2 regions of the Pseudoalteromonas sp. BSi20311 genome follow, and region 1 is predicted to be linked to the other one. Evidence: predicted binding sites of a transcription regulator. Region 1 holds the regulator's gene; the other holds the start of a gene.
The links. Region 1 encodes sigma-54, which starts transcription at its own class of promoters, with help from an activator protein. Its sites were predicted from a motif close to GTTGGCACGNNNNTNGNNT; they were not measured.
Positions count from the first base shown of each region.

Region 2: P20311_RS16040 (LiaF domain-containing protein) is a predicted target of sigma-54. The motif match lies at 1,589-1,607, and genes of this name have one in related genera.

Region 1 covers NZ_BADU01000188.1:36,128-47,617, forward strand. The annotation lists gene P20311_RS17960 (SRPBCC family protein) at 1-185, opposite strand, end outside; gene P20311_RS17965 (YgiQ family radical SAM protein) at 486-2,669, shown strand; gene mgtE (magnesium transporter) at 2,757-4,115, opposite strand; gene P20311_RS17975 (HPr family phosphocarrier protein) at 4,222-4,494, opposite strand; gene rapZ (RNase adapter RapZ) at 4,512-5,354, opposite strand; gene ptsN (PTS IIA-like nitrogen regulatory protein PtsN) at 5,374-5,826, opposite strand; gene hpf (ribosome hibernation promoting factor) at 5,831-6,118, opposite strand; gene P20311_RS17995 (RNA polymerase factor sigma-54) at 6,145-7,644, opposite strand; gene lptB (LPS export ABC transporter ATP-binding protein) at 7,979-8,704, opposite strand; gene lptA (lipopolysaccharide transport periplasmic protein LptA) at 8,701-9,240, opposite strand; gene lptC (LPS export ABC transporter periplasmic protein LptC) at 9,230-9,784, opposite strand; gene kdsC (3-deoxy-manno-octulosonate-8-phosphatase KdsC) at 9,781-10,332, opposite strand; gene P20311_RS18020 (KpsF/GutQ family sugar-phosphate isomerase) at 10,333-11,304, opposite strand; gene P20311_RS18025 (calcium/sodium antiporter) at 11,308-11,490, opposite strand, start outside.
Region 2 covers NZ_BADU01000156.1:20,201-27,230, reverse strand. The annotation lists gene P20311_RS18785 (YqaE/Pmp3 family membrane protein) at 236-394, opposite strand; gene P20311_RS16045 (BON domain-containing protein) at 460-1,062, opposite strand; gene P20311_RS16040 (LiaF domain-containing protein) at 1,642-2,307, shown strand; gene P20311_RS16035 (VOC family protein) at 2,354-2,770, opposite strand; gene suhB (inositol-1-monophosphatase) at 3,008-3,811, shown strand; gene P20311_RS16025 (bifunctional diguanylate cyclase/phosphodiesterase) at 3,862-5,649, opposite strand; gene secF (protein translocase subunit SecF) at 5,782-6,729, opposite strand; gene secD (protein translocase subunit SecD) at 6,739-7,030, opposite strand, start outside.

The sequences.
Region 1 (11,490 bases):
AATTCAATGTTGGGATCTATTTGCTGCCACGGCGACCATTTGTACCACTGCGTAAAATCTTCCACTAATGACTTTATAACAGGAGGGCGGGCATTTATTTTAATGCTTTTTTGCACGTGATAGTTTTGTGGTAAAAGTAACCCAACAACAACAAACGCCAACAGTAAGATGGCTGAAAACTGCATTAATTGTTTAAGTAGTTTAATAGGTATGCCTCATTGGTTTTAATATTACAGCGTCTATGAATTGTTAATAATCACAGCTTATTTAATAGTTTAGCTTAGAGCTGCGGATTTTTGTTTATTTTATCTGCTTAAAACAATTCTAAAAGCAGACATTAGCAGTAATTAGTTTAGATGATATTTTTGTTTTAGTATTGCTATAAAAGTAGGCGGTTTTTAATCACCACCTTACATTTTGAGCTATATCAACGTGGATGTCGATAGGGTATAATTCGCGCCTTTTGTTATTGAACGGCCAATTTTATGAGCACATTAAAAGCTGATCGCGCCTTATTCTCATACCCTAAGTATTGGGCTGAGTGTTATGGCACAGCCCCATTTTTACCAACAACACGCGAAGAAATGGACGCGCTTGGCTGGGATAGCTGCGATATTATTATTATTAGCGGTGATGCTTATGTAGACCATCCTAGTTTTGGGATGGCCGTAATTGGCCGTGTGCTTGAAGCGCAAGGATTTAGAGTGGGCATTATTGCTCAGCCTGATTGGAACTCTAAAGATGCGTTTATGGCATTGGGTAAGCCTAACTTATTTTTTGGTATTACAGCCGGTAACATGGATTCGATGATCAATCGTTACACCGCTGAAAAACGTATGCGCCACGATGATGCTTATACACCGGGAAATGTAGGTGGTAAACGCCCTGACCGTGCCGTGATCATATACTCACAACGTTGTCGTGAAGCCTATAAAGATGTGCCACTGGTGTTAGGGGGCATTGAAGCCAGCTTGCGTCGTATTGCTCATTACGATTATTGGCAAGAGAAAGTACGCCGTAGTGTATTGTTTGACGCTAAGGGTGACATTTTAATTTATGGTAATGCCGAACGTCCATTAGTTGAAGTGGCGCATCGTATCGCTGCAGGTGAAACCATGGATACCATACAAGATGTGAGAGGCACGGCGGTTATTCGTAAGGAGCCTTTACCCGGTTGGCGCGGCAGTGATTCAACCGCGATTGATAAAATTGGTAAAATAGATCCTATTCCTAATCCTTATGGGGCGGATGATGTGGGTTGTGCTAAATCAGAATTTAAGCAAGCGGGTATTGATTTAAAAGCCGAAGCTGCAAAACCAATTACCATTCAGCCTGCGCGTCCTAAGCCATGGGAAAAAACTTACGTTAAGTTACCCGCTTTTGAGCAGGTCAGTGTTAATAAACCATTGTATGCCCATGCATCGCGTATTTTGCACCAAGAAACTAACCCCGGTTGTGCAAGAGCGCTATTTCAGCGTCATGGCGATCGCTCTATTTGGGTGAATCCGCCAGCTTATCCACTTGAAACCCAAGAAATGGATGATGTGTTTGGTTTACCGTATCAGCGTATTCCGCACCCAAGTTATGGCGACGATAAAATTCCTGCTTACGATATGATTAAAACGTCGGTAAACATTATGCGTGGTTGTTTTGGCGGCTGTTCGTTCTGTTCTATTACTGAGCATGAAGGGCGAATAATACAAAGCCGCTCACAAGAATCAATTATTGAAGAGATTGAGCAAATTAGAGATAAAGTGCCGGGCTTTACTGGGGTTATTTCTGATTTAGGCGGACCGACCGCAAATATGTACAAACTGCGTTGTACCAGTAAAAAAGCAGAGAGTACCTGTCGCCGCTTGTCGTGTGTGTATCCTGATATTTGTAAGCATATGGATACTGACCATACCCCGACTATCGATTTATATAAAAAGGCGCGTGAGGTTAAAGGGATCAAAAAGATCTTAATTGCTTCGGGCGTACGTTATGACCTTGCTGTACGTGATCCTCGTTACGTTAAAGAGCTAGTAACTCATCATGTTGGTGGATATTTAAAAATAGCCCCAGAACACACAGAAGACGGCCCATTATCAAAAATGATGAAGCCGGGTATGGGCGCCTATGATGAATTTAAAGCGCTATTTGATAAGTACTCTAAAGAAGCAGGTAAAAAGCAGTATTTAATTCCATACTTTATTTCTGCTCACCCAGGGACTAAAGACGAAGACATGGTGAATATGGCTTTGTGGCTGAAATCGAATGACTTTAAGCTTGATCAGGTGCAAAACTTTTACCCATCACCGATGGCTAATGCGACCACCATTTATCATACTGAAATGAACTCGCTGCGTAATATTAAAAATAATACTGAGCAAGTTGCGGTACCAAAAGGCGCGCGCCAGCGTCGTTTGCATAAAGCGATTTTGCGTTACCATGATCCTGCCGGTTGGCCAATGATCCGTGAAGCCCTGCGTAATATGGGCAAAGCTAAACTCATTGGTAAAGGTCCAAATTGTTTAGTGCCAGAAGAAGGCAGAGATGAAAGGCAAACCAAAGGCGGTAAAGGCAATAAGGGCGGTCGTCCTGCGCTTACTCGTCATACTGGCTTTAGTCAGTTTAAAAAAGCCAACACTAAACCTAAGGTAGGCGGTAATCGCCAGCGCGCTAAGTAGCCTTAACTTATGTAAAGTAACTATCGGCTTAAACAAAAACACCGCGTATTGATGCGGTGTTTTTGTTTATAAACGTTTATAAAAAGATTAAATCAATAACCAAGTCGCAGTACCTAAGAAGGCAAATATACCAACAATATCAGTTACTGTGGTTAGTACCACACTGCCTGCCAGTGCTGGATCTATTTTCATTTTTTTAAGCAATAGTGGAATACTAGCACCCGCAATACCTGCTGCAACTAAATTCATAAACATAGCAAACGCTAAAACACCACCGAGTTTGAAATCCCATTGCCAAAGCGCAACGACACCGGCAATTAGGATAGACCAAACCATACCGTTAATCGCGCCGATAGCGAGTTCTTTTAATAATAAAAAACGTTGGTTAGTTTGGTTGATATGGCCCACCGCGATACCGCGAATAACCAAAGTTAAGGTTTGGCTGCCTGCAACCCCACCCATTGACGGGACAATGCCATTGAGCACAGCAAGAATTGGTAATATAGCTAAGGTGTTTTCGAAAAAGCTCGCCACAATTGCAGCCAGCAATGCAGTTAGTAAGTTTACACCTAGCCAAATTGAGCGCTTTTTAGAGCTTTTTAAGACCGGCGCAAAGGTATCTTCTTCATCATCAAGACCCGCTAAGCTTAATAAGCTATGCTCTGCATCTTCACGGATAACATCAACGATATCATCAATAGTAATACGACCAAGCAAATGCGCGTTGTCATCGACAACTGGTGCCGATATCCAGTTATGCCGTTCAAATAGTTGCGCTACTTCGCTTTCATCCATAGAAATAGGAATAGATTCACACTCTTCATCCATTAAATCCTGAACAATTTTTTCAGGGGGATTAGTTAATAAAGTGCTCAGCGATAAGGCGCCTAAAAAACAGTTATGTTTATCTACAACGTATAAGTCATCGGTGCCCTCTGGCAGTTCACCGCGTAAGCGAATATAACGTAGTACAACATCTAGAGTTACATCAGGGCGAATAGTTACGGTATCTATATTCATCAAGGCGCCAGCAGAGCGCTCTTGGTAAGATAGAGCTTGTGTTGCACGCTCTCTATCTTGAATATCCATAGCGCTAACAACGTCTTTATATACGGTGTCTGGTAGGCTACGTAGTACTTCCCCTAAATCATCATGGCCCATGTCTTCTGTTGCAGCAGCAATGTGCTCAGGTGCCATTTGCGCAATAATGCCCAAACGTACGTCTTCAGAGAGCTCTTCAAGTACATCACCCTGTACATCAGGATCAACCAGTTGCCAGAGCATACGACGAATTTTATGGGGAGATGATTCTAAAAGAAGTGCGGTATCACAAGGTGCCGTTTTTGCTAGCATGCGCCTAACTTGAACAAATTGACCACTATTTAGTGACTTAGTCACCTGTTTTAGTTGTTGTAGTGGAATATCTTGTTCTAAAGCTTCAGGCATTGGCGTCCTTAATTAAATTTTATTACACGATGATGGGGTATCGCTTTATCTTACTTTATATCAGTAAACTACCTCAACCACTATTAACCTTAGCTTATAAGCAGGATTACTCTTGCTCATTAAATCGTTGGTCAATGAGCTCACCAATTGCATTAAGTGCAGGCTCTGCGTCAGGGCCTTCACATACTACCTTAACTTCTTTGCCTTGACTGCTTTCGAGTAACATAAGTGCTAATACACTGTCGCCAGCGGCTTGTTTATCGTCTTGAAATAACGTGATTGAGGCATCAAATTGCACAGAAAGCTGTGCCAGCACCGTAGCTGCTCTGGCATGCAGGCCTAACTTGTTTTTTATTAAAAATGTGTTTTCTAACCGCATTACTATTCTCTTTGATGTTATTCTTGTTCTCTGTGACGAATTTTTACATTAGGATGACTCATTGCAAAACTTTCACCTATAGTTTGCGCTAAGTAAACAGAACGGTGTTGTCCACCAGTACAACCTATGGCTATGGTCAAATAGCTGCGGTTATTTCTTTCTAAATGCGGCAACCATGTTTGTACAAAGGTTTGAATTTGCCATGTAAATTTTTGTACTATGCTGTGGCTGGCTAGGTAGTCTTTTACCGGTTGATCTAGCCCTGTGAGTGGCTTAAGTTCAGGCTCCCAATGCGGGTTTGGTAAAAATCGGGCATCGAATACGTAATCTGCTTCTTTGGGTATACCGTGCTTAAAACCAAATGACTCAAAGGTAATGATCAGTTGTTTGTCTTTTTTACCGAGTATTTTTTCACGGATAGACTCAGCCAGCTGATGCACACTTAAATCAGTGGTATCAATCATATGATCAGCATGATTGATCAAAACATCCAGTAGTTGTTTTTCTTTTTTTATTGCTAAATCAAGCGGCAGTGAGTCAATCGAAAGAGGGTGAAGACGCCTAGTTTCCGAAAAGCGTTTAATTAATGTTTGATCGTCACTGTCTAAATAAAACACCGTTGGTTTAGTGAAACCAGGTAAATATTCAATGATTTCATTAAACTGTTGCTGCTCTTTAGGTAAGTTACGCACATCAACACTTACGGCAATTTTGTTGTAGCTGTCGGAAACACTACGAACAAGAGATGGTAATAAATTTAAAGGAATATTATCTACACAATAATAACCTAAATCCTCAACAACCCGTAACGCAACAGATTTACCAGAACCTGAGCGACCACTTATAATTATTAATTCCATTTATCACCCTTTATTGTTACTACGGTTGACTGACAATGACTTGGTACAGCTCATTGTCGGATTTTGCCGCCCGTAATTGCTTACAAAATTCTTTTTCGTTGAGCTTATCTGCAATGGTAGCTAAGGTCTTTAAATGCTGTTGATTGTCACCGTCTGGGACAATTAAGGCAACAAAAATGTCGACCGGTCGGTTATCTATCGCATCAAAATTAATAGCCGTTTCGCTCACCAGTATAAGTGCAAGAGGCTCTTGTGCACCACTCATACGACCATGTGGAATTGCAATTCCTCGGCCTATACCTGTACTCCCTAGCTTTTCTCTAGCGGTTAACGCGTTGAGAATATCTTGTTGGGTTAAATAGGGCAGTTTATTGTGAGCCAATTCACTGATAAATTCTAAAATTCTTTTTTTACTATTAAAAAGGACCGCAGCTTTACTGCAGTCCTGACAGATAAGTGAGCTTAGTTTCATAGTGTTAGTGTCGAGCAAGTTTCTCTTTGTGTTTAATTACTTGACGATCTAGCTTGTCAATCAGCGAGTCTATAGCGGCATACATATCTTGATGTTCAGTAGAGGCAAAAATTTCAGCGCCACTAACATGAACGGTTGCTTCAGCTTTTTGGTTTAGTTTTTCTACATCGAGAATAACATGCACATTCGTTATGTGATCAGTGTGCCTCTGCAGCTTTGCAAATTTACTATTTACGTAGTCTCTAAGCGAGTCAGTAATATCTACATGGCGACCAGTTAAGTTCAGTTGCATAAACATTTTCCTCTTTGTTGTACGCCTTAAATCAAACTTTTTCGTTGATTCGACGGGGGAATAGCTAGAGATTCGCGATATTTTGCAATAGTTCTCCTTGCTACTTTAATTCCTTGCTCTGCCAATATATCTGCAATTTTACTATCACTCAATGGTTTAGCTGAGTTTTCTGCTGCGATTAATTTTTTAATTAATGCGCGAATTGCTGTTGATGAACATTCGCCACCGTTTTCAGTGCTTACATGGCTTGAAAAGAAATATTTAAGCTCAAAAATACCCCGTGGTGTGTGCATGTATTTTTGCGTAGTAACACGTGAAATAGTCGATTCGTGCATTTCTACCATTTCTGCCACATCATTAAGCACCATAGGCTTCATTGCCTCAGGACCATGTTCAAAAAAGGCCTGTTGCTGTTGCACAATACAGTTAGTTACTTTAAGTAGCGTGTCGTTTCTACTTTCTAGACTTTTTATAAACCATTTTGCTTCTTGCAAGTGTGAGCGAATAAACTGGCTATCACCACTTGATTTAACAGTACGTGACATAGCCGCATATTGGCTGTTTACCCTAATTTTAGGCATGCTATCAGGGTTTAGTTCAACCACCCAACGCCCTTTAATTTTTTTAACCGACACATCAGGAATAACATACTCTGACTCTTCTCTGACAATAGTGTCCGCCGGTTTTGGGCTAAGGGTATGAATTAACGTCATGATCTCTTTAAGCTCATCTTCTTTGAGCTTAGTTTTTTTCATTAACGTGCGATAATCACGTGCAGCCAGCAAATCAATATGATCGGTTAAAATCATTTTTGTTTCGTTTAAAAAAGGCGTGTCTTTATCAAACTGATTAAGTTGAATACACAAGCACTCTTGTAAACTACGCGCGGCTATTCCTACCGGATCAAATAATTGAATACGCTTTAATACCGCTTCTATTTCATCAAGTTCAACTTCATCTTCGTCGTCGTTTTCTTGATTAAAGCTTTCTAAAATTTCTTCACAGCTAAGGGTTAAAATACCTGAGTCGTCCACGGCTTCTACTATTGCAATCGCAATGGCTTCATCTGTAGGACTAAATGGCGTCAGTTGCAATTGCCACATTAAATATTCATGCAGCGTTTCAGTTGAAGAGCCTTGATAAATTGATTCATCTTCAGGCATCGGTCCCGATGAAGAGGCAGGTGCTGCGCTCATGTATTCATCCCATGTAACATCCATTGCCATATCATCGCTAATGGTGTCTTTGCTCATGGCTTCGCCGCTGTCTTGCTCATACTCGCTAGGTTTTTCGTCAGCTGAAGTACTTAGCGTTGATTCATCGTTATCGGCTTTTTGTTCGTTTTTACCCGCAGCATCTTCGCTGTAATCTTGTTCTTCAACTTCAAGCAAGGGATTGCTATCGAGCGCTTCTTGAATTTCTTGCTGGAGATCCAATGTACTGAGCTGCAATAAGCGAATTGCTTGTTGCAACTGTGGAGTCATTGTAAGTTGCTGGCCCATGCGCAGCTGTAATGATTGCCTCATTTATCTCTAACAATCCTTTTAAATTACGGTCTGTTGACCTTTACGGATTAAAATTTGTTCAAACTAGGGGCGGTTTAATCGCGGCGCGAGGTTTGTAACCTAGTGGGCTAAGTCAAAACCGAGCAACAAAAAGTAAATCGTCCCTAGGCAGAACCCGAAGGGCAGCGCCTGTTTGGCATTGATGCTGCGTTATCGCCTATTTATGGGGAATACCACATCACATAGGCTCTGCCTTGCCTAAATACCAAACAGACTGCTGCAAATTCAACCTTGAAAGGTCAACAGACCTAAGTATAATTAATCTTAGCAGATGCTTAGTGGAATAACACAAATATTAGAGCTTGAACTGCTCGCCCAAATAAACATCGCGTACTGTTTTATCGTTTAATACGTAATCTGGAGTGCCTGATGCAATTAACTCCCCATGAGAAACTATGTAGGCTTTTTCACAAACATCAAGTGTTTCGCGTACGTTGTGATCTGTGATCAATACGCCAATCCCTCGATTTTTAAGATGCTCTATGATCTTTTTAATATCTAATACAGAGATAGGATCAACCCCTGCAAAGGGTTCGTCCAATAGTATAAATTTAGGATTTGCTGCTAATGCCCGGGCAATTTCAACACGGCGGCGTTCACCGCCTGACAGAGCCATACCTTGGCTGTCACGAATATGCTGAATGCTAAATTCATCAAGTAAATTATTTAAGGTATCTTCACGCTGTTGTTTATTAAGCTCTTTACGTGTTTCTAAAATAGCCATTAAGTTTTGGTAAACCGTCAGCTTTCTAAAAATCGATGATTCTTGTGGTAAGTAACCAATCCCTAAGCGAGCTCGGCTATGCATAGGTAATAAAGTGATATCTTGATCATCTATTGATATTTTACCTTTATCGCTCGGTACAAGGCCTACAATCATGTAAAAGGTCGTGGTTTTACCTGCGCCATTGGGGCCAAGTAAACCGACAATACTGCCAGCTTCGACTTCTAGGCCAACATTTTTCACCACTTCACGGCCTTTATAGCTTTTTGCTAATAGCTCTGCTTTTAATGTGCTCATGGTTGGCCTTTATCGTCTTCTTTTTTGTTTTCAACAGGCACCAAAATGGTGTGTACACGATCGGTTGAATTTTCATCTTTTTCTGCGCTAATCAACTGCTGCTCTATATCGTAGGTGATACTTTTAGCGGTAATTTTTTGACCTGCTTGAGCGATACTGGCATCACCGATTAAGGTTAAAAAACGTTGCGATACATCATAGCGAACTTCATTGGCACTGGCGCTCATGATGGTGCCATCAGCTTGTGTTTCTTCAAAGTAAGCAGGGCTACCTGTGGCAATTAAAAGTTGCTTATTCTCGCCTAAGTCATCACGTTTATGTACTTCTAAACGATCGGCGGTAATGCGGCGATTACCATGAATAATTTCAACATTTTTCTCAAAAATGCCCACGTTTTCTTTTAATTGACCTTCCTGTCTGTCAGCACTAATTGAAATTTGATTAGCCGCAGGGGCTTCAACGGTTTCCTCTGCATGGCTATGAAATGCAATCAGTAGTGAAGGAACAATTAAAATTTTAAATAGGTTATTGGTCATAATATAGGGTTCGCGTATGGTTAATAAGTTTAATCACTTCGGTTTTTAAATCGGCTTCAAGGCCTTTACCGATGATTTTTAAATTAGGTCCTGTAATAACGACTGGCTGCTGTGACTGCATAGTCAGTAGTTTTATATCTACATTGATGCTATCGGCTGTGATCGTATCGATCATGGCGTTATCGACTAAATTTAGCGCTTTCACATTACCCTCTAACACCAGTTGCCGATCGTCGTAGAGGGTGGCTTCATCAGCGTTAATACGCCATGTTTGCTGTTCGTTATATAACGTAAATATAGGTTTTTCAAAAAAGGTAAAACCGAGTTGTTGATATAACTCCATTTTTACCGCAGTCACTTTATGGCTTACTTTACCTTGATCATTATAAGCGGTTTGTTTTAGCTCAATCGCGGTATAATCGGGTTTAGCAATAACTTGAGTTTGTTCATCCGCAACAATATCTACTTGAGTAAAGTAAGGATACCAAAGCCAAACCATACAGCTTATGAATAAAACGCTCAGTATAATGCGCGCTACATTCATGAACTGGTTCCTTGGCTGGTAAGTGGCTTATTGTTTTCAAGCATTAGTAAGTCTGTTAGTTCTCTCACTGCGCCAAAGCCGCCAGGCAGCTGAGTAACATAATGCGATAAGCGTTTAATCAGCGGGTGGGCGTCGTTCACGGCTACTGCAAACCCGACTTTTTCCATTACCGGCATATCAGGGCCATCGTCGCCTATGTAGGCAATTTGCTCATCGCTAAGCGCTAATTTTTGTTTTAATTCTTGATAGGCGATGAGTTTGTCTTCTTGGCCTTGGTATATATGTTGTACGGTTAAGCTACTCATACGTTGTTGAACTATTTGTGAGTGACGACCTGTGATCACGGCAACTTCAAAACCACTATTAATAAGGGCTTTAATGCCAAATCCGTCTTTGGTATTAAATGCTTTGAGCTCTTCACCTTGGTTGCCAAGATAAATACGCCCATCAGAAAACACACCATCAATGTCGCAAATTAATAATTTTATTTTTTTGGCGCGCGCTTTTGCATCATCACTTAACGGTTGGTAAAGATCTTCAAACTGCATTTATAGCACTCCCGCTTTTAGTAAGTCTTGCATATTTAGTGCGCCAATGGGCTGATTATGCTCATTAATCACAATTAAACCATTAATACGTTTTTGTTCCATAATGTTCAGTGCTTCAGCCGCGAGCATGTCTTGTGTGGCTGTTGTGCATGATTTAGTCATCACAACATTAATTTCTGTGCTGTGTATATCAACACGTTGCTCTAAAATACGACGTAAATCACCATCGGTAAACAAACCAGATAATTGTTGGTTACCATCTATAATAGCGGTCATGCCAAGCCCTTTGGCTGACATTTCAATTAGGGCGTCTTTAATGGTTTGCGTTTCATTAATAATAGGCGTGTGAATACCGCTGTGCATTACATCTTTTAAGGTTAGCAGTAAGCGTTTGCCTAAACTGCCACCTGGATGCGACAGAGCAAAATCATCTGCGGTAAAGCCACGGGCTTCCAATAATGCGACTGCCATTGCATCACCCATAGCGAGTGTTGCCGTGGTACTTGCCGTTGGCGCTAGGCCTAATGAGCAGGCTTCTTGTTCAACTTTAATACACACATGCACATTTGCCAATGTTGCCATAGTTGACGTTTCGTTACCTGTCATAGCAATCATTTTAGCGCCAATGCGTTTTAATACCGGAATAATATTAAGCACTTCACTGGTTTCGCCAGAGTTAGAAATAAGCATAACTACATCACTGGCGGTGATCATACCTAAATCACCATGACTCGCTTCACCAGGGTGAACAAAAAATGCGGGGCTACCAGTACTCGCTAAAGTGGCTGCTATTTTATTACCGATATGGCCCGATTTACCCATGCCAATAACAATTATACGGCCTGAGCAGTCATACATTAATTGACACGCTTGGTTAAAGCTTTCATTAACGTATTGTGCGATATCGTTGAGTGCTTGGCGTTCTATATCAAGGACGCGTAAGCCTTGTTGAATAAAATTTAGCGTTGCCATGGATCACCCTACTTGACTAAAAATATAACCTTGGTAAATCATAAATGCGACGATGAGCAAGCCACCTTCTAGTCTATTGATACGTCTTTGACCTCTAAAGTTCAATGACATAGCAATAAGTGCCAAGGTTGCACCTATCATAATGATAACATCACGGTTAGCTACTGATGCGTCAATAACTGATGG
Region 2 (7,030 bases), on a different contig from region 1:
GCCACAGAGCGACTAAAGCGGGTTGCAGTATAAAAAGTTTTTAGGGGCTTGTCACTAGCAAAAAGCTTTATTTTAACAATCAAGGGGCTAACTGCTCAAATAGTAGGCTTTGAGATTTTAATGGTGATGACTTTTAAAACGAATCCATTTATTAAATTACAGTCTGAGTGGCTAATACACATACCTTTGTTGGCACTTAGCAACTCAGTGTTAAATGTCCAGTCAAGCTACTGCATTACTTCTTGGCAATAATATAAATCGCATGAATTAATCCTGGGAAATAGCCGAGCAAGGTTAGTAAAATATTTAACCAAAAGTGCATCCCTATCCCCACCTGTAAAAATACACCCAGTGGTGGTAATAAAATAGAAAAAATAATTCTGATGATATCCATAATTTAACCCTTATAACGTTAACAAAGCAAAAAGCCCAGCAGAGCTAGGCTTTTAGTATAGTGTATTATTCTGCAATGACAGTTAATTCATCAACTACTTTGCGAACATCTTCAGCGTTGTTAGCAATTTCCATTGCTAGTTTTTTTTCAGCATCCGATTCCACAGTCCCCCTTAGGGTAACTACACCGTTATCAGTATCAACATCAATGTCTGTACCACCGACTTCTGAATCAAATAAGTAGCGAGTGGTAATTACGGTGGTAATTTTCGCATCGGTTAAATCACTTTCAGTGTCGCTATCCATCATAGTAGAATCGTGGTGTTTAGCATTCATCTGATCAACTGTTGTTAAATCTTTTGCATCCTTGAGCTCAATAACAGTTAGATCATTTTCAACCTCAGTTACACCATCTAGGCTTAGCACAAGCTCTTCAGCAAGCTCTTTATCTACTTCGCTATTAACTTTACCTGTTAGCATTACTTTGCCATTCTTTACGTCCGTGTTGATGTCAAAGTTATTCAGGTTAGTGTTCATCAGCAGTACGGTTTCTGCTTTGCCATCAATCCAAGCATCTTTGCTTTCGTTTTCCCAGCTGCTTGCCTGAGCGCCCATTGCGGTTGTTCCTAATACTAGGGCTGCAATCATAGACTTATTAAATGTTTTCATAATCGTTCTCCTTTTAGTTAGGGTCTGTTTATCTTTCGAGGTTAAATTTGCAGCTGTATGTTTGGTTTTTAGGCCAGGCAGAGTCTATGTAGTGTGGTTATTCCCCATGAATAGACGATAACGCAGCATAAATGCCAAACATGCGCTGCCCGAAGGGTTCTACCTAGGGGCGATTAACTCTTTGTTACTCAATTTTTACTTAGTCCACTAGGTTACAAATCTCGCGCCGCGATTAAATCGCCCCTAGATTGAACAAGTTTTAATCCTGAAAGGTCAACAGACCCTTTAGACACTTAAGCTAATGCGAGCATCGGGCCAACATTTTTTAACCTTTAATTTCAATAGGTTAATTTAAAATAGTAGATATTGGCTTAAACCTACTAAGTAAACATTTACAGACTATTGCGTAAAAGTTTCTCGAATAGCGAAACTTACTAAATAATTGTATATTTGGTTAATATGTCGTTAATATAATAAAGAATCAAAAACCCAAAATCATAAATCACTGAATTTAAACAATTTAATATTTGGTATAAGGCTTGCTTTGAAATAACCAGCAATCATAAAAGGATAATTTAAATGTCTGTTAAAATTGAAGACCGCCCTATTGAGCAAGTTCGTGAGCAAGTGATTGATCAGCTCATTTATAACTACAGCCATGGTGTTATTTCTGTAGAAGCATTTGAAAGGCGCTTAGACGACGCCATGGCAGCGAGTGACAATAAAGCACTTATGGATCTCGTTGAAGATTTAACCTTAAATACTGACCAGCAATATAAGGCGCAAAAGCACTCTCAGTTTGCACCTAATTATAGCGCGCAGCATGAGGGGAGTGAAGAACCACTTACATTAAGAAGCATTCTTGGCTCAAGTGAACGAAGCGGCCAATGGGTAGTGCCTCAAAACATTTATATAGAAAACTACATGGGATCTATCAATCTTGATTTTACGGATGCTATTTTTACCCACCAACATGTCACTATTCACGTTAATTGTTACTTTGGTAGCGAAGAAATATATGTACCAGAGCACGTTAATGTAGTTTCTAAAATGTTTTGTATTTTAGGCAGTTTTGAAAATAAAACCGTGTCACTCAATAAACGCCAAGGGCCAACAATTCACATTGAAGGAAAAACTGTTTTAGGCTCTGTGGAAGTTAAAGTTAAACGCACTATTAAAGAAAAATTTATTAGCTTTGCAAATGATTTAAAAACTCAACTTGGCATGAATGGTAAACATTATTAAATATGCTAAACATTTGATGAAGCCAAAATAGTTGGCTTCATCCATATTATAAATCGTTATTACGCTCACTGGGTATATCACTCATGTACTCTACAAACTCAACCTCAAACCCTGCGGGGTCAATAAAATATATATTCTTCCTAAATGGATTTTCAGCGCCTTGCTTACTTATTGCAAAGCCCGCACGCTTTAAGCGCGTTATTACTGCATTTAAGTTATTAGTGACATAAGCAAAATGTGCCAAACCAATTTGATGCCCTGATAAGTCACGGTTTTCACCTTCTCCATGATCGCTAATAGCAATATATTGCTCGTTATTACCAAAGTGTATCCAGCGTCTTGCTTTACCATACCAGGTTCCTTCTCCCTCACTTCTAATTGACCAATAGGGAAACGCTGCTTGGTAAAACTTAAGCATGGCGTTTATATCACTGACAACTAAATTTACGTGTTCTAATTTCATAATTTTCTTCCTGTTAATTGAATATAGAACATCATAAAACCTCAAGCTAACTTTAGGTAAAGCGCTCATTCATAAATTTATTGCCTGTTTTTATTTCAAAAAAATGTAGTGAAAGATCATGGCTGTACAAAAAACACTCACAAGTATTTAGGCTTTATGGTTTACTTTATGGCAAAAACCGCTAAAATACGCCGGCTTAAATATATAAACGTTCTTTTACAACCCAAAGGTAATACCATGCATCCAATGTTAAACATTGCGGTTCGCGCTGCGCGTAACGCAGGCAAACTTATTCTTCGTGCAAGTGAAGACTTATCAAAAGTTGAAGTGCAACAAAAAGGCACCAACGATTTAGTTACTAACATTGATAAAGAAGCCGAAGCCGTAATTCGTGACACTATTTTACGTTCTTACCCTGATCACTGCATTGTTGGTGAAGAGTTAGGCGAACACAAAGGTAAGGATGCTGATTACCAATGGATTGTTGACCCACTTGATGGCACAACTAACTTCATCAAGGGTATCCCTCATTTCGCAGTATCTATTGCACTTAAAGTTAAAGGTCGTTTAGACCAAGCAGTAATTTACGATCCAATTCGTGGTGAGCTTTTCACTGCTTCTCGCGGTCAAGGCGCACAGTTAAACAGCAAACGTTTACGCGTATCTAAAACGGTTGAACTTGCCGGTTCTGTTCTTGCTACAGGTTTTCCTTTCAAACAAAAACATCACTTAGATGCCTATTCTGAAGCGTTTAAAGCGTTATTTGTTCACACAGCTGATATTCGTCGTGCAGGCTCTGCTGCGCTAGATATGGCGTATGTTGCAGCGGGTCGTGTTGATGGTTTCTTTGAAATTGGTTTAAAACCTTGGGATACAGCAGCAGGTGAGTTATTAGTTAAAGAAGCTGGCGGCATGGTTGTTGATTTTGCTGGCGGTAATAACTACAACGTGAGCGGTAACGTAATCTGTGGTGCACCTAAGCTAACACAAGCGATCGTTCGTGAAATGCGTCCAGTATTATCTGAGTCGTTATTACGTTAATCGTAATTACGTACTAAAAAAAGGAGCCTTGGCTCCTTTTTTGCTTTTTGTTAGCCACTTTTTTTACTATTGGATAAACGTACAACAGCGGGAGCGGGTCTTCTGCGATTACAAATAAATAGGTAGCTGTGTTTGAAGCGCTTAGCTTCCTTCTTTGCATCGGTTGCTAATGCCGCCACTTGATGACTATTTTTACACTGCTGCAGATCAGGCTCAACTAAACCTATCGATAATGTAAGTAAAGGCACAAACTGCTTTTCGCCTTCTCTATTAGTTGCCCAATACCCTTTTTCAGCAATATGCTCTGGCGTAAAAAACACGCGTGACTGCAGTTCAAATTGCGTGATAATAGTATTACAAACTTCCACCGCATCTTTTTTTTCAAACACCACCATAAAATCATCGCCGCCAATATGTCCGACAAAGTTAGCGCTGTGCGCACACGCTTTTACAGTCACATCGGCCAGAAGTTTTATCACGCTGTCACCACTGGCATAACCATACAAATCGTTAAATTGTTTAAAGTGATTTAAATCGATATAGGCTAGTGAAAATGGCTGTTTATGTTGCAGACGCTGCTCTATTACCTCACTAATTGCCACATTACCCGGTAACATGGTCAAAGGGTTAGCATGTTGGGCGTGGCGGATTTTTTCTGCTGTAATGTGCTTTAGTATGTCTCTGAGCGGTGCCAAGCCTAAATATTTATTGTTGCAGGTGATAACAATATGACGACGAATATCAAAATCTTGCTCTGTTATTTGCTGGGAGACAATATCAAGCATTTGATTTTCATCAACCACCAGAGGTTGTTTATCCATTAACTCTGTGACTTCACACTTATCATAAAGCGCGTGCCCATAAGGCGCGGCAAACACTTCTGTTAGCTGATCTTTGTGTAACAGCCCTATAGGCTGCTGACTGCTATTTAATACCGGTAAGCTGATTATGCTTTTGTCTTGCTCAAAAAGTGCATGAGCTTCTTTACAACGCGTATGACTGCTAATAGCAGGCTGAGCAACAGCAAGCACACCTATTGCCATTGATTGCTCAAACTTTGAGGCGGCTTGGGTCGAAGTGAGTGATTGTAACTGTTTACAGTTATAGTCATAACTTGGCTGTTGACTCGGTCTTTCTAACAAAAACCCCTGAACATGATTTATGCCTATACTTTTAACTAAATCTAGCTCTTCAGGACGTTCAATTCCCTCTGCAATCACCGCTGTATTTGTTGCCCGCGCTAACACCATAATTGATTTTAAAAATTCTTTTTTAACTTCGCTTTGATCGCAATGATCAATAAAGTAACGATCAATTTTTACAATATCTGGGCATAACTGCGACCATTGCTTTAGTCCGGAATAACCTGCACCGAGGTCGTCAATAGCAATAGTAAAGCCTAGCTCTCGATAATGCGCGATGGTTTTTAACAGTAAAAAACCATCATCTACCTTTTCTTGTTCGGTGACTTCAATCACCACTCGATTGGCTGCAAGACCAAACTGCTCAATTAAATGTAAGGTTTCTCCTTTAGGGTGGCTCGGATCGAGTAAAATTTTTGGACTGACATTTAAAAATAACTTCCCTTGTAAACTGAGTTTTACAAAATTTTCAATGGCGCGAGAGCGGCATAAAAGCTCAAGCTCTGAGATCAATTGATATTTATGAGCCGTTTCGAATAGCTTATTTGGCATGGCTAATGGGCTATTTTTAGGGCCTCGACTCAGCGCTTCATACCCAATAATAGATTGCTTAGCTATATCGAAAATAGGTTGGAACAAGGTTGTTATTGCCCCTTGTTGTATAATTGATTCTAAGACTTGTCGTTGCTCTGTCACTACTAGCTCGGATAAAAATTTAATAAGAGCAATAAAATACCAACTGAGTATGACTATTATGTGACTTATCTGGAAGGCAATAAAAAACCGCTCACTAGGAGCGGTTTTGTTTTAAGAATAATTTAATCTCAATTAAGGCATTGGATCTAAATCAGCGCCTTCTTTTTCAATCACTTCTGGTATTAAATCTTCTTTGCTTACGCCCATGGCAATAGCCACCGAACTGGCAACGTAAACTGAAGAATAAGTACCAATAAACACACCAAATAGTAGTGCAGTGGCAAAGCCATGAATGGTTTGGCCACCCCATACAAATAACGCAATCAATACTAAAATAGTGGTTATTGAGGTTACTAAGGTACGGTTAAGTGTTTGCGTAAGCGAGATATCAATAATCTCAACAGTGTCGTCAATACGTACTTTACGGAAGTTTTCACGAATACGGTCTGATACAACAATGGTATCGTTTAGTGAATAACCTATCACGGCGAGTATTGCTGCCAAAATAGTTAGATCAAACTCTAAACCAAGTACCGAGAACAAACCAATCGTAATAATTACATCGTGTAAAAGCGCACCAACTGCGCCCACAGCAAAACGCCATTCAAAGCGAAATGCCACGTAAATTAAGATACAAATAAGCGCAGTTAACATGGCAAGGCCACCCTGCTCTTTTAAGTCTTCACCTACGCTTGGGCCTACAAACTCAATACGGCGCATTACTACGCTATCATCAGCTTTTTTAAGAGCAGCAATCACTTGGTTACCAATCACTTCTGCTTTTACATCGTCACCACGAGGGGCTAAACGAACCAGTATCTCTTGGCTTGAGCCAAAAAGCTGTACCGATGCATCAGCAAAATCGTTTTCAGCAAGTACATTACGAACTTTTTTCAGATCGGCTGGTTGTGAAAAACCCACCTCAACCGCGGTACCGCCGGTAAAATCTAAACCGAAATTTAAGCCTTTAACAAAAAGTGACGCCAGCGACGCTATAATTAATAACGTAGAAAAGCCCATTGCCACTTTTCGAAGAGACATGAAACGAAGGGTTTTTCCGCCCAATCTTAAAATTTGCATGTCTGCTCCTTAAATTGAAAGTTTATCAACACGTTTGCCACCAATAAATAGGTTGATCACCGCACGGGTACCTATAATTGCTGTAAACATAGAGGTTAAAATACCAATTGCTAGGGTTACCGCAAAACCTGCAACAGGACCGGTACCAACAGCAAACAAGATAATCGCCGCAATTAATGTGGTGATATTGGCATCAAAAATAGTACTAAAGGCGCTATCGTAACCAAAATGAACCGCTTGTTGAGGGCTGCGGCCATCGGCTAACTCTTCACGAATACGCTCAAATATAAGTACGTTCGCA